DNA from 2 places in the Paenibacillus sp. MER TA 81-3 genome. Region 1 is predicted to be linked to the other one. Evidence: riboswitches for the same ligand, from Rfam matches in the RefSeq annotation. Region 1 holds a riboswitch; the other holds the start of a gene.
What was found. Region 1 has a riboswitch for glycine ahead of gcvT (glycine cleavage system aminomethyltransferase GcvT). Riboswitches for the same ligand answer to the same signal wherever they lie in the genome.

Region 1 (7,859 bases):
GAACCCGGACCGCCGCCGCCATGCGGAGTGCTCATCGTCTTGTGCAGGTTCAAGTGCACGACGTCGAAGCCCATGTCTCCCGGGCGGGTAATGCCCATAATCGCGTTCGAGTTCGCGCCGTCGTAGTAAATAAGGCCGCCTGCTTCATGGACGATCTCGGCAATCTCGACAATATGCTCTTCGAATAAGCCGAGCGTGCTCGGATTCGTCAGCATAAGCGCGGCTGTATCGGGACCGACGACAGCACGGAGCGCATCAAGGTCAACCAGTCCTTGGTCGTCGGACTGAATCGTAATCGTCTCGAGGCCGGCAACCGTTGCGCTAGCTGGGTTCGTACCATGCGAGGAATCTGGCACGATGACCTTCGTTCGGGTCTCGCCACGGCTCTCGTGGTAGGCGCGAATCATCATCAAGCCCGTCCATTCGCCATGGGCGCCTGCCGCAGGCTGAAGCGTCACTTGGTCCATGCCTGTTAACGCGGCGAGATCGTTCTGAAGCGTATATAACAGCTCCAATGCTCCCTGGATGCTCTGTTCCGGCTGATACGGGTGAATCTTCGCGAAGCCGGTGAAGCGGGCTACATCTTCGTTAATCTTCGGATTGTACTTCATCGTGCAGGAACCAAGCGGATAAAAGCCATTATCGATGCCGAAATTACGGCGCGAAAGCTCGGTATAATGGCGGATTACATCAACCTCGTACACTTCAGGCAGCTCGGCAGGTTGACTGCGGAGCATAGATTCGGGAATCAGTTCTCCGAGATTGACCTCGGGAACATCGAGCTCAGGCAGAGAATAGGCGACACGTCCGGGTCTGCTGAGTTCGAAGATGAGCTTTTTGTCCGGTTTCATAGACATGCCTCCAATCGGTTCACAAATTGATCGATTTCGGATTTCGTTCTTCGCTCGGTAACAGCGACGAGCATATGACCTTGCAGTTCAGGATAGGCTATGCCCAGGTCGTATCCACCGATATAACCGTTATCCAGCAGTTTTGCTTGAACGTCATCTATATTTGCGCCATCAGGCAGCTTAACGACAAACTCATTGAAGAAAGGCGCGTTAAATGCGAGCGCGAGCTCGGATTGTTGTGCGAATACGCCAGCGGCGTAATGAGCCTTCTGCACATTCAGGTTCGCGACTTGCTGAACTCCTGTCTTGCCCATTGTCGACAAATAAACGGATGCACACAGCGCAAGCAGCGCCTGATTGGAGCAAATGTTGGACGTTGCCTTCTCGCGCCGGATGTGCTGCTCTCGGGCTTGCAGCGTCAAGACGAATCCGCGTTTGCCATCGATATCCTTCGTCTGTCCGACGATCCGTCCCGGCATCCGTCGCATGAGCGGTTCTGCCACTGCGAAGAAGCCGCATGTCGGGCCGCCAAGTGAAGCTGAAATGCCGAACGGCTGCGCATCGCCGACCACGACGTCCGCGCCCAGCTTGCCCGGCGTTTCCAGCAGCCCCAAGGTGATCGGGTTGGTGCTGACGACGAGCAATCCTTTCTTGCTGTGAATGATCGGCTCGATAGCACGCAAATCCTCAATGCAGCCGAAGAAGTTCGGCGATTGAACGATGACGGCTGCGGTGTCCTCCGACACAAGAGCTTGCAGCTCCTCCAGATCGGTGACGCCGTCCTTGTAATCGACTTCCACGACATCGAGATTCAGACCGCGCGCAGTCGTGCGCACGATTTGGCGGGCTTCTGGATGGACAGCGCGCGAGATGATGAGTTCCTTGCGCTTCGTCGCTCCGCTGGCCAGTGCGCCTGCTTCTGCCAGAGCAGTAGCACCGTCGTACATGCTGGCATTGGCCACAGCCATACCAGTCAATTCACAAATGTACGATTGAAACTCGAAGATGGCCTGCAGTTCACCTTGGCTAATTTCAGGCTGATACGGGGTGTACGCCGTGTAGAATTCAGAACGGGACACCACGTGATTGATAACGACAGGCACATGATGATCATAGAGACCGGCGCCCAAGAAGCTGGTATATCGTTCAAAGTCGGCGTTCTTATCCGCCAATTCCTTCATATGCTTCAGCAGGGCTGCTTCATCAAGCGCCTCGGACATCGGCAGAACGCCCGGATAGCGAACGGAAGCAGGGATATCTTGAAATAGTTCCTCAATGGAGGAGATGCCGATGACCTTCATCATGTCCACTTGGTCCTGTGCCGTCATCGGGATATAGCGATGCTTCATAGTTGGATTCGCTCCTTCTGTTTAGTTCGTCGCTCTTTTGTAGAATGGGGCTTTGATGACACGGGCCTTCAGCTGCTTCCCGCGAATTTCGACCATTACTTCCGTATCCAGCTCACTGTAAGCGGCATCAATTAAGGCAAGGCCTAGATTGCGCTTGAGTGTAGGGGACTTCGTTCCCGTCGTTACCTCGCCAACAGGATTCTCGTTGATTAATACAGGATAGTGGGAGCGTGGAATGCCCTTGTCTATCATTTCAATTCCGACAAGCTTGCGGCGAGGCCCATCAGCCTTCTGGCTGGCGAGTGCTTCCCGTCCGATGAAGTCTCCCTTATCCAGCTTGACGAAGAAACCAAGTCCTGCTTCAAGCGGCGAAATGTCGGCCGATATTTCTTGCCCATATAGCGGAAGCTTCGCTTCGAACCGCAGCGTATCACGCGCTCCCAACCCAGCAGGTACAAGCCCGTGCGCTTCGCCTGCTCTCATTAGCTCTGTCCATACCTGAGGCGCGTCTTCTGCTGCTACATACAGCTCAAATCCGTCTTCCCCGGTATACCCGGTACGGGAAATCAAGGCGCGCACGCCGCAGACGGCAGCGTCCCTCACAAATTGAAAAGGCTTCAGCTCAGCCAGCGGCGCGTCCGTAACATGAGCCGCGATCGCTTGCGCATTAGGACCTTGCAGCGCGAGCAATGCCGTGCTGTCAGACTTATTCTCTAGGACGACGTCGGCAGGGAGATGTTCTTGAAGCCATGCGAAGTCCTTGTCAATGTTGGAAGCATTGACCACCAGCATGTAATGATTTGCAGCCAGCCGATAAATGAGAATATCGTCGACGACGCCTCCGTTCGGATTGCATAAGAGGGAATACTGTGCTCTCCCGTCGACGAGACGGGTGACATCGTTCGTCGTCACGTGCTGCAGAAAGGCTTCTGCCGAAGAACCGCTTACGATAAATTCGCCCATATGGGAGACGTCGAACAAGCCTGCCTGAGTGCGGACGGCTTCGTGTTCCTTCTGAATGCCGCTGAATTGCACCGGCAGTTCCCATCCGCCGAAGTCGATGCAGCGAGCGCCGGGATAGTCGGCGTATAACGGGAATATCGGTGTTCTTTTTAACTGTGACATGACTTCACCTCGATCGTCTTATTAGTTAGGTATTGATAAAATAAAAAGACAGGCAGAAGAAAGCCAGCATGCCTGCGCCTACTGTATTCCTTCCGCTCTGTCCTTTGTACCTGAGAGTTACCTCGCGCATTCGCATACGCGAACGTTCCGAGTTTCCCCTTGGGTGACTCTAGTGAAAGAGTTCTCTCCAGAGATGCGTCCGGTAAAAGTCCTTTTGCCTGAGAGATTCACCCGTATGGGCTTACTCCTTCGGCGTTACCTGAGTGCGGTAATCTCTCCCCTTACCATCATTCGCGTGTGCAGTTGTTATACCTACATTATTACTTGATGCTTCCACACATTGTCAATCCATTTTTTGCGGATTGAAAAAAATGTTGTCCGAAATATTGACATATATCGAAGGCTGAACTACGCTATAGATGCGTGTTTTTGAACAACCTAGATTGATGTAAAATGCAACCTTGTTAAATTCATACAACGCGGATGAAGATGATTGGGAGAGACCGACACGGGGTTCCTTGTGCCGGCACCGAAGGAGCAAGCTGCCAACCTGCCGATTGGCAATTAATCTCTCAGGTACATGTACCGTCATCTGACGCAGCTCTGGAGAGCGCATTAGCCACCCAAGGGGTAAATTCGATCGTGTCCATATCGGTAGGATCGAGCACAAACTCTCAGGTACCGAGGACAGAGAAGAGGGCGAATAAGGCCTTTTCTTGTCTTTTTTTTACATGCGTATCTACACTACCAACTACAATTATGATGAAGAAATGAGGCGTTAGCATGAGTGAAGTGAAAGAGAATTTATTGTACAGCGAAGAACATGAGTGGGCTTTCGTCGTCGATGAACGCACCGTACGCATCGGAATTTCCGATCATGCACAGGCTCAATTGGGAGATATCGTATTTATTGAATTTCCTGAAATCGGTTCCACGCTTTCTGCGGGTGACAGCATGGGTTCAATTGAATCGGTAAAGACGGTATCGGAGCTGTATTGTCCTGTCAGCGGAAAGATTACGAAGGTGAACACCGGGCTGGAGGATGCGCCGGAACAGGTGAACAGCGCGCCTTACGACGGTGGTTGGCTTGCCGAACTCGAGATCGAAGGCAGCATGGAGGAAGCGCTCAAGCATTTGTTAAGCGCGGAGAAATATCAGGAGCTTATCGATTAAGCACAAGCAGCGAGATAGCAAGCGACACCTCCCAGTAATCGCGTTATGCGATCAGTGGGGGGTGTTTTTGCATTCGCAAGAAAGGATATAGAACGTGGTGTCTGGAATCATATATAAGAGCTACTACGGTCGAAGCAAGACCCAATGGAAAATAGAGAGCAGGATGTACGGATTGGGCGGCTAACAGCATATAGACTGCATACTGTACAGTGAATTTGGCTACATCTCTGACCAAAATTTCGAAGTTAGTAAAGAAGAAATACTGAACAAGGTTACGATAAACATAAGCTTAAAAAACTTAGAAATACCATATATTAAGAAAGAAATGAACGAGGAAGACATCACGAACGATACAGTGATTTGAGATTGAAGGAATTGACTTATCATTTTACACTAATAATGATGTTGATGTTGATGTTGATGTTGATGTTGATGTTGATGTTGATGAAGTTGCTCTATTTATGAAAAATATTGTTATAATTGAAAGAGGAAATACTGTGTTAAGGCAGCTGGTAAACTTAGAGATAGCGTATGCGAAAGTATATTCCAAGTGTTTTGCGGAAGACCATCTGATTCGATTTTGGGATGATGAGAATACGGATATGATACTCAAGGCGAAAAACAGAGCTGTTTTTCAATTTGCGACCTAATTAACAGACGGAAAGAGCTAAAAGACAGATCTCCTTAAAAATTACTAGAATGGATGTAAGGTGTATGAACTACAAACTAACAAGCAAAGCAGAAGAAATAAGCAAGTCTGAGGAATTACTATATGAGGTCTTGTTTAAACCGATTGGCTTAGACCAATCAGCGAGACAGCTGCTTAAAATTCCGGGAGACGAGTATCATTTTGTGGCGATGGAAGAGGATGAAGTAACCGGAGTGATGCTTGAGGAGAATTCGATTGAACAGACAAACTAGACTGCATTCAAGCATCATTGGCATCATTATTTTAATATTGCTATTCACTGTATCTCTCAACACCGATGATAGTGAAGCGGTCATAAAAACGCAATACGAGCCTGACCAATATACAAGCGACGACCTTCAAATTATAGACACCAAAACGGGAGACTTGTTACATATAGGCATGACTAAACAAGAAATTACGGAGCTGTACGGCAAAGAGGACAAAATCCAGTTTAACCTGTACCAATATGAGGGATTGCGCATCGCTTATCGAGATGATGTCGTGGTCCAATTTTTCCTATCCATTAATGATAATCAATCGAATCGATTTCAAACATACAGAGAAATTGGTTTAGGAGATTCATTAGAACAACTTCTGGCTAATTATGGTGAGAAGCATGCTAATCTTTCTGATTCTTATGGTGCTACAAGAATAACGTATATCGTAAAGAAGAACGGAAATGAATTAGAAACGGTAGATTTCAATGATCCCGCTTTGAAGACGGGGGATAAGAAAAGTCTATACTTTATCGATTTTGCCTGTGACGATGAGATAACGGTAATTAATATGGGTGATTTAGAGAGTATACAGAATATGCAATGATGAACCAGAGAATTATAGGGATGTGTTATTGTGGACGATTTGCAATTAGTCAGTCCGACATTACAATGGTATTCGACCGTCTGAGCGGCGCAAAGGCTATGCCACAAAGCTGTTAGCGCTATCTATGGAAAAGGCTCTGGATTGAAGACTAATCACCGGGCAGGAACATCGCAACATCAGTTTTTTGCGGCGGAGGGTAATGGATGGAATATATAATAAGAAAACGAAAAGCAGCGAGGACTGAGGCAGCGAGGTCTTAGTGAACTTGAATTCCAGCTAAGGAGAGGTCAAATAAATATGTACAAGTTTGAACAAAAAATGAATGAGTTTATTGCTGCGAATCAACTGAAAGCCGAGCATTTGGTGTTGGAGCAGTCTTGCCACTCGGTGAAAGACGCGGCTATTGCTGTAAACGGATCGGAAGATCAATTCGTCAAAAACATTTGCATGATAGATAACGCAGGCAGATTAATTGTTGCGATCGTGCATGGAAAGGACCGGGCAAGCACTTCGAGAGTAAGCAAAGCGCTCGACATCGATCGACCGAGGCTGGCTGAAGAAGCGGAGGTGCTGGAGAGAACAGGCTATCCTGCAGGTGGAGTGCCCTCCTTTGGATATGATGCATTGTTTTTGATCGACCCTAAAGTAACCGAATTGGAATGTATCTATACAGGCGGTGGATCGCCTAACTCATTAGTTCGCATCGAAGTCGAAGAAATGTTGAACATGAATGCTGGAAAGATTGCTAGAATAAGAAAATAAAGGGGTAGGCTGCTGTGAAGGGACCAATGACGTTAGTGGATCAGGATTTTGTCATCGAGCAAGTACAAGAGAAGTTCAATTGTACCGTATTGAAGTGCGAAGGGCGCCCGGTTTTGGAATATGGAACGGATGCAGAATTGGACCAGATAGGTGAGTATGTAAGAGCAGAGTTCGATAAAGAGCTTTTGGACGTTTTCTTCGCGGCTATTGAAAGCGTAAAGCCAGAATAATGCATATCGTGTTTAAAGTGGCCGTTTTTTAACATCATCTATGAGGGGGGAATTGCAATGTCGGATGTGCCGAGGCACATCGTAGCCGTCTCCGCTTTGATTCAGAACGAAGCGGGACATACGTTGCTCGTGCAAACCCATAATCGATCTGATACGTGGGAGATGCCAGGGGGACAAGTGGAGGAAGGTGAACCTCTGCATGAAGCAGTATGCCGGGAAGTCGAGGAGGAGACGGGCATCATCATTGAACCGCTCGGGATTACAGGGGTTTATTTCAATCAGACGAGTGACATTGTGTCCGTCGTCTTCCGTGCACACCATGTCCGCGGCGATATAGTCAAGCAGGACAGTGAAATAAAGGCAGCGCGCTTTATCGAATTATCCGAAGCGAATATTGATGATTTTGTGAAGCGGCCCCATTTTAAATCACGTATCTTGGACGCCATGCAGGGCCGCTACATTCCATACGAAGTATGGGAGACGAAGCCGTATACCCTGCTTGAGAGAATCGAACCTGGAAAGACATTATAGCAACTTAAGTGGCGTTAGAATGCTCAATTGTATTGAAACTTTGAATAAACAGGAGGAAGGGTCTAATGTGGGCCACAAATGCAGCGTGGGTATGGGCGTTGAGCTACACAATTTTAGGCATCAGTTTAGCGGCAAGCGTGTATAGTATATGCAGAAGGCGATTAACGCTGATGTCGTGGATTCATGTCGCCGTTCTCATCAGCGGCTTCATTGTTTTTTTCTTGAATTCGCTCGGAAGAAGCGAAGGCATGACAGAACTGGAATACTTGGCTAACCAGTTGTTCCTAGGCTCATTATGGGCAATTTATGTAGTGTGTGGCTATTT
Region 2 (7,859 bases), on a different contig from region 1:
TGGACAGCTAACTATGTTCTGATGCGCTGTCTGAGAATTCCTTCTGCGTTTCCCATTGATGATGTCGGTCTGCACAATGCAATCAAACATCTTATGGGCACCGAACAGAAACCAACCAAAGAAGAGATCTTGCAGCTATCTTCAACATGGACAAATTGGGAGTCCTATGCCACTTTTTATTTATGGAGATTCCTTTATTAAGCTCGTGATGACGAGTACAATCAACAACAAGCGCCATCCGCATATGGATGACGCTTGTTTTACTGAAATGCCTGTCTCTTATTTTTGGGTAAATAGCTTTACCGCTTCTTCCAAAGATTTAAGCTGGCCTATCGCCGAATAATCCAACCATGGCTGTTGTTCAATCGCATGCACATTGCCATTTTTGACGGCCTTCATATTTTTCCAGATAGCACTCTCCTCCAACTCTTTGAACAGCTGCTGTGCGGCAGCGTCGACGGAAACCTCAAGCAAGATATGATCAGGATCGAAATCCGGCAGCAGTTCTCTGGATATGGCTTGCGGTCCTTCCTTTCCTTGTCCCATGTTTTCCAATCCTTTGGCAGGTTTAATCCCCAAGTCTTCGTAAAGCAACGAGCCGTAATTACGGTCTAGCCCGTATACTCTGAATTCTTTTTTGAGCACGCGCAGAACCATCACGGTTTCATCTCCAAGAGCTTGCTTAACCTTTTCTTTCGCACTGGCGGCTTCTTGATTATAGTTGGAAATAAACGCGTCAGCTTCTTTTTCCCGTCCTGTCGCCTTGCCGAGCTGCAACAATTGATCTTGCCAGGTCGAATTTCTAAAATTAAGCACAATCGTTGGAGCAATTTTCTCAAGCTCCTCCTTTTTCCCCTGTATAAGCTCCTCCTGTGCAATAATAAGGTCTGGTTCAATGCTCACGATCGCTTCAAGGTTGGGATCTTGAGAATTTCCTAAATTTTGTGTGTTGTTCATGAGATCAGCTACATGAGGGAGAAACTCCTTTCCTTTTTGGGTGACAGCACCTGCCGGAGTAATTCCCAAAGCAAGCAAATCGCTCGTAAAAGGAATGGATAGCACCGCAATCCGTTTGTCTGATCCTGCTGCTTTGGCATCTTGCTTATTATCGATGGCATCAGCTTGAGACAGTGTTGCTTGATCCGTTCCGCCTTGTGTATTCGTCGACGCTGCCCCGCTGCAAGCCGTAACAACCATTACTAGCAAACAACATATGAAAGTAAACATCATGGTCCGATGGCGTGTAAACATTTCGAAAAAACCCCTTTGAGTTGAATTATTATGTAGGATGATAATGATAATCATTATCATGATATCATTCCTCTGAAAAATCCATGTCATATCTTTAGATTTGAATTTGGATTATCTTCACCTTAATGCCGTGAGCAGCGTCACCGCTTCGTCCAACTGCTGATCGATAGAACGCGGAGCATATACCATCCATTTGTCCCAATCCAATACATATACCCGATTATGCTTGACCGCCGGATGCTGGTTCCAGCTCTCACTCGCTTGCCATTCTTTTAATCTGCTTTTTGCCTCTCCTTCCGTCTTGACCACGATGAAAAGATGATCGGTTTCGTAATCAGATAGATTTTTTGTGGTTGCAGACGTCCAATTAAAAACCGTACCAGGCATATGCTTATCCATTTCTTTTTGTATCCGATCCGGGGGGGTTAACTGCAAGGAACGGTAAAACACATGCCCGATATTTCGTGCGCCATAAAGCTTCATTCTGTTATCGACAAGCGTAAGCAGCCCAACCGTTCCATCGCCGATAACCGCTTTTACTTTTTTTTGCTCGCGTTCCGATCTCTGTTCGTGGCGTTCTATCCACTCTTGAGCTGCCTGTTCTTTGCCCACAAGCCGGGCTATTTCATGCAAATGTCCGAACAAGTCCAATCGCGTCCAGGGAATCGTCACAATCGGTGCAATGTCACCTATATACTTTCTCATTTGCAGCGAAATGTGGTCCTTGCATAAAATCAAATCAGGCTTTTGCTTTAATAAAGTTTGTCTGTAGGCTTCCCATGCCCGATCATAGATCGGCTTGGTCATGGATGGCGATTCCTTATCGATGTGTGTTGCGAATGGCTTTACGCCTAGTGTTAATAAATGATCGGTATAAGGATGCGAAAGAGATACGATATTGCTATGATGTTTCTTAATGTACACGGTTGGCGCTATGCCATTGCACACTTTGAACCTCCTGCTGAAATAAAACTCATCTTTATATCCAACATCACGGGCGATGTCACGAATTTTCTTGCGCGATACCAGCAAGTGCTCCTTTGCCTGGTTCATACGCAAATCGGTCAAATACTCGATTGGGCTTTTCTTCATTTTTTGTTTAAAAAGCTGGGAATAGTACGAGGGGTGCATACCCGCCATGTCCGCCAGCTTCCCTAGGGTGATATCCGTATGATAAGCCTGCTGCATGTACTGAATCGTGCCTTCCAGCGATTTTTCGGTGCGCTCGGAAATAGGCGCCGCTTTGTTATCCAATAGTACGCACAGCAGCTCATGCAAGTACAATTGCTTGCGTGAATCTTCCATTTCGTTTAGAGAAGCTCTGCCCCTAGTCAATAATTGAATCAGATGCCGAACGCGTTGGTACTGCTTGACCCGTATTTCCCCATGTTCGGGAAGCGTTAACTCCTTCTCATACACTCTTCTCAGCTCGGTCCATTCCGTAACGCGAAACATGTCAAACGCAATTCTGTACAGACTCAGACATTGAGTCGGGTCGCTCTCAGCTGCAACTACGAAGCCAGCAGGCAACAAATAAACGGATTTCCGTGATAGATCTATCGGTTGAAGTTCATCGTTCATGTATAATTTTCCGTGACCCTCCGTCACGAACAATAAGGTATGAGAAGCAAGCTCATGTCTCTCCCAGCCCGACGTAGCATCGACTGCTATGCATTCGATTTGTTTGATTTGAAGCAATGCTTTATGTAAAAAAATATGATGTTTCCCTTCGTCCACTTCTCTTTCCTCCAGCTTCATCTAAATCTAAGCATAATAATTTTTCCATATGAGTAAGAATGATTCTCAATGTCAGGTTCTTATTTTCTCATGCTTGGTTCCATCTGTCCAATGTTCACAGCACAGAATTAACAAGATGCCTTGATTTACATAAAAAAATCTCGTCTCCCTAAGAGACGAGATGAACTCGCGGTACCACTCTTGATAACAGATTGAACAACAAATGAAGCAGCTCCGACCTTTCATCCTCTCACTTTTTATGTGTTTTCATATGCTTCAGATAAAGACGGGTTTCCGTCACAACCACACCGGATAGACCTAGCAGTGCGACGAGGTTCGGCAGAGCCATTAAGCCATTCACAATGTCCGAGAGCTGCCAAATCAGCTCAAGCTTGATGAACGCGCCCAGACCGATCAGGACGATGAACACGATGCGGTAAGGCAGAATGGATTTGACTCCAAATAAATATTCCATGCAGCGTTCTCCGTAATAATTCCAGCCTAGAATCGTGGTAAAAGCGAACAGTATAAGGCAAAACATCAAAATGATGGATCCATACGGCATAGCTGCATCAAACGCCGCTTGGGTCATCTCTGCCCCATCAGTCGACCCGTTCCAAACCCCGGTTATAATCAATGTCAATCCCGTCAGAGAACAAATAATAATCGTATCGAAAAATGTGCCCGTCATGGATACAAGCCCTTGCTCCGCAGGCCACTTCACCTTTGCCGCAGCTGCCGCAATCGGAGCGCTGCCCAGACCAGATTCATTGGAAAATACACCTCTTGCGATACCATTCCGAATCGCCATCATGACCGTTGCGCCTAGGAATCCGCCCCCTGCTGCTGTCGCGTTAAAGGCGCCATGTAATATGAGCGACAGCGCATGAGGAATCTGATCCGCAAAAACAATAAGGACAATGCTGCTCGCTATTAAATAAATAATGGCCATCACAGGTACGACTTTGGTCGTTACATGCGAGATGCTCTTGAGCCCCCCAATTGTCACCAATGCTGTCAAAAGAGTCACAACACCCGCCGTAACCACTACGGGGATGCCCAAGCTTGACTGCGCGGAAGACACGATTGCATTGATTTGCGGGAAGGTGCCCACTCCAAACAGTGCAACCAATACTCCGCTCACGGCGAAGAAAACGGCAAGCGGTTTAAATTTAATGCCCAAACCTTTTTCAATGTAATACATGGGGCCGCCTGATATCTGTCCATTATCGTCAATCTTCCGAAATTTTACGGCCAATAGTCCTTCTGCATACTTGGTTGCCATTCCAAAGAACGCTGCCAACCACATCCAAAATAACGCACCAGGTCCACCTATTTTAATCGCAGTAGCTACCCCGACAATGTTGCCCGTACCGATCGTTGCCGCCAAAGCGGTAGCTAGCGCACCAAAGCTGGTTACGTCACCTTCGCCTTCATTTTTAGCTTTGAACACGAGCTTCAGGGCAAGAGGCAGACGAATCACCTGCAACAATCCAAGGCGGAATGTAAATATAATTCCCGTTCCTACCAACAAAATAAGAAGCGGCGGCCCCCATACAAAACGATTCACGCTGCCTAACCATTGTTCTAACATGTGCATAGAAATTCCCCTCATGATCTTTATTTATTGCCGAACGACATGAAAAAGAGCCAAATCGGTTGATTTGACTCCGGGGACATTTTTGCAGAATAGCAAATACGAGGATAAGTGAAACTAGTCACAATTCCAACGCAAAACGATGCCTGCACTTCTGCAATCCCTGTCCTTTTACCTGAGAGTTTTAACGTGTGAAATCACCCGTATTGCCCCTTCGGTGCTCCATGACGGAGTCTCTCCAGAGTCCTGTCCATCTACGGTCCTGCTTGCATTGCATTCGAATTCATCATTCGATAAATCAAGCGCCTGAGAGCTTTACCCCTTCGGCCAGACTGCTGCCTGTCTCCCGTAAACTTCATCCAGCTATAAAGTTTTATACTACATTATAGAGAACAGACTATCATTTCGCAAGGCTGATTAAATGGTAATATATCCCCGGAGGCTCACTTTAACCTTCGCTTATGCACGTTCATGAATATATGCAATGAATATGCAATAAAAATGTACATTATGCGTATTTCTCCCTTTTCTGCCTATAGAGCATTATGATATGGGCCTCCAGGATGATAAAAAAATCTCGTCTCATGAAGAGACGAGATGAACCCGCGGTGCCATTCATTTTATCGAATCAGGAAAATTTTACTACTCCGGCAAGCGGTAAACAGCGAACGGCTCTCCATAACGGAAAGGATAACTGATTTGATCCAGCTCTTCCAGTTGATTTGCATCAAGCTTTATCGATATGCTGTGCAGATTCTCCTCTAGTTGTTCAACCTTTGTAGCACCTACGATAACCGTTGACACGGAAGGTCTGTGAATGAGCCAAGACAGGGAAAGCGCACCGGGAGTGCAGCCTAAGTCGTGAGCAACACTGCTAATATTTCTGCTCAGAGTAATGCGGTCATCATTAAGGAACTTACTAAAGTTGGGATCGGTTTCCGCCCGCGAGCCTTCCGGTACCGCTTCCGTAGAACTGTATTTCCCGCTCAAAATACCACCGGCAAGCGGAAAATACGGGATGATGCCAATCCCCTGATCCTGACATAGAGGGACGAGCTCTTGCTCTGGAGTCCGATCGGCGAGAGAGTAGCTTGTCTGAATGGACACATAGCGGTTCAATCCAAGGTGCTCGCTCATGCCTACAGCCTTCATCAACTCCCAAGCCGCATAATTCGATGCCCCGATGTAACGTACTTTTCCCGAACGAACCATGTCGTCCAACGCCCTTAACGTTTCTTCCAGCGGTGTATGGGGATCGAACGTGTGGATTTGATAGAGATCGACATAATCCGTCTTCAGCCGCATCAGACTGTTGTCCAGCTCTTGCTGCAAGTGGTAACGCGACGACCCGCGATCATTCGGACCTTCCCCGCGAACTAACCCGGCTTTTGTCGCCAACACCACGTTATGACGTCTTCCTTCCAATGCCTGTCCGATAATTCGCTCCGATTCGGTGTTCGCATAAATATTGGCCGTGTCTATGAAATTGATCCCGTGATCCAAAGCCTTATGTATAATTCGGACCGAGGTCTGTTTGTCGGAACGTTTCCCGAATGCGTTCGTCCCTAATCCTAATGCAGACACTTTCAACCCGCTATTGCCAAGGCGGCGGAAATTCATGATAACCAGCTCCTCTTTTCAATATTCATAGTGCTGTTTATACGTAGCAATTATACCATTAAGGTAATTTGATTATATAATCATCTTTGTAATTTGAATTAACAATGAAACCATTAGAAGCGTTGTAGAAATCAATACGCATTTTATTAATTTCAATTGTGTACATATTTTACACCTTATGTGTTAAATTATTTAACAACTCATTACATTCACTTGTAACTGCATCTCCACCTTCTTTTATATATTTCCTAACCGAGTCAGCTTGACATGGCCTTCTGGTACAAGGGAGCATTGAAGTTCTTCGACACAAAGGAAAACGCCGCAAACCAGCAGAAACACGCGGACGATTCAATATCGGAAGAACAATCAGCCAGCGTCCCAAGGAAGTACGAAAGCGTGAGAGCTTTGGGCATTGGGAACTCGATACGGTCGTATCCAGTCGTGGTAAAAGCAAAGCCTGCGTAGCTACCTTTGCAGAGTGTAAGACACGCTTGTACCTTGCTGTGAAGATGTCTGATCGCACTGCTTCTTCCATGGAAGAAACATTTGATAAAGTAGCTAAGTCCTATCCTACGCCCACGTTTCAGACGGCGAAGGTCTATTTCGCTGATCCCTATTTGTCATGGCAAAGAGGAACCAATGAGAATGCCAATGGGCTCCTCAGAGAGTTCTTTCCCAAGGGACATGACTTTGCTAGGATCACAGAGGAAGAACTTCACATGCAATAGAATTGATTAATAACCGACCAAGAAAATGTCTTGGGTGGAAAACGGCGTAAGAATCATTCGTGAGTGAACTGTCGCACTTAGCTTGACAATCCGTCTTGATAAAAGAATATACAAACCGCAAAATTTCCAATCGCCCCCCATTAGACAGATTTTCAGGTGCGCAAGCTGGGTTCAGAGGTGCTCACTCTAATGGCGAAGAGCGCTAGCATTGCCGCAACTGCACCGACTGCAATCATCGTCGAAAATAAAATTTTGTCCGATGTTTTCAACAAGAGTGATGCAACCATTGGACCTGCTGCCACACCCACAAACCGCATGCTGCTGTAAAGGGAGCTGATTGTCCCCCGCTGTTCCTTCTCAATGCCATCAGTTATAAAGGAATCCAGGCACGGCAAAGATGCTCCAATGCCTAACCCTGCTGCACTCAGGCATGTAATGACTGCGGCTACGGAATCGAACAGTAAACATCCCCCCACTGCAGCGGCTGACAATCCGAATCCTACACATACGATCCATTTCATCCAGACTTTATTTTCCCCGATACATTTGCCGGTCATAAAGGAAGCCGCACTCAAGATTGCTAATGGAATGGCCATGATGCAGCCTTTCAAAATGCCCTTATAACCATGCATCTCCTCTAATGTTTCAGACAAAAAGAACAGCAGCCCAAACAGCATAAACATGCCGATGCCTCCGATCATAAACAACGCCATGAGCCATCTGAAATTATCCTTTAACAACTGAAGGATTGTATGAAGAAATATTCGGATAGGAACAGGCTTTTTCTCAGGCTTCTGCGGCTTCTTAACAAAAAAGAGGACCAATGTAATGGAGATGAAGCAGAGCACTGGTATAGACCAGAATGGAAGATACCAGACAATAGCAACCAACGCGGATCCCAATATAGGACTTAATACTTTGCCAGA

Region 2: it holds a riboswitch for glycine, as region 1 does, so the genes downstream of both, M3650_RS18420 (alanine/glycine:cation symporter family protein) here and gcvT (glycine cleavage system aminomethyltransferase GcvT) in region 1, are expected to answer to the same signal.

What each region holds. Positions count from the first base shown of each region.
Region 1 is NZ_JAMAWB010000027.1:54,872-62,730, reverse strand. Features, by position in the region: gene gcvPB (aminomethyl-transferring glycine dehydrogenase subunit GcvPB) at 1-851, opposite strand, end outside; gene gcvPA (aminomethyl-transferring glycine dehydrogenase subunit GcvPA) at 848-2,200, opposite strand; gene gcvT (glycine cleavage system aminomethyltransferase GcvT) at 2,222-3,325, opposite strand; glycine riboswitch at 3,413-3,521, opposite strand; glycine riboswitch at 3,522-3,616, opposite strand; glycine riboswitch at 3,810-3,922, shown strand; gene gcvH (glycine cleavage system protein GcvH) at 4,109-4,498, shown strand; gene M3650_RS27385 (hypothetical protein) at 5,213-5,419, shown strand; gene M3650_RS27380 (hypothetical protein) at 5,403-6,011, shown strand; partial or broken gene M3650_RS27375 (GNAT family N-acetyltransferase) at 6,079-6,147, shown strand; gene M3650_RS27370 (aminoacyl-tRNA deacylase) at 6,309-6,773, shown strand; gene M3650_RS27365 (hypothetical protein) at 6,788-7,003, shown strand; gene M3650_RS27360 (NUDIX hydrolase) at 7,061-7,534, shown strand; gene M3650_RS27355 (hypothetical protein) at 7,600-7,859, shown strand, end outside.
Region 2 is NZ_JAMAWB010000012.1:88,831-96,689, reverse strand. Features, by position in the region: gene M3650_RS18435 (DNA-3-methyladenine glycosylase family protein) at 1-201, shown strand, start outside; gene M3650_RS18430 (ABC transporter substrate-binding protein) at 280-1,197, opposite strand; gene M3650_RS18425 (helix-turn-helix domain-containing protein) at 1,369-2,988, opposite strand; gene M3650_RS18420 (alanine/glycine:cation symporter family protein) at 3,239-4,588, opposite strand; glycine riboswitch at 4,739-4,837, opposite strand; gene M3650_RS18415 (aldo/keto reductase) at 5,228-6,205, opposite strand; partial or broken gene M3650_RS18410 (IS30 family transposase) at 6,496-6,983, shown strand; gene M3650_RS18405 (MFS transporter) at 7,086-7,859, opposite strand, start outside.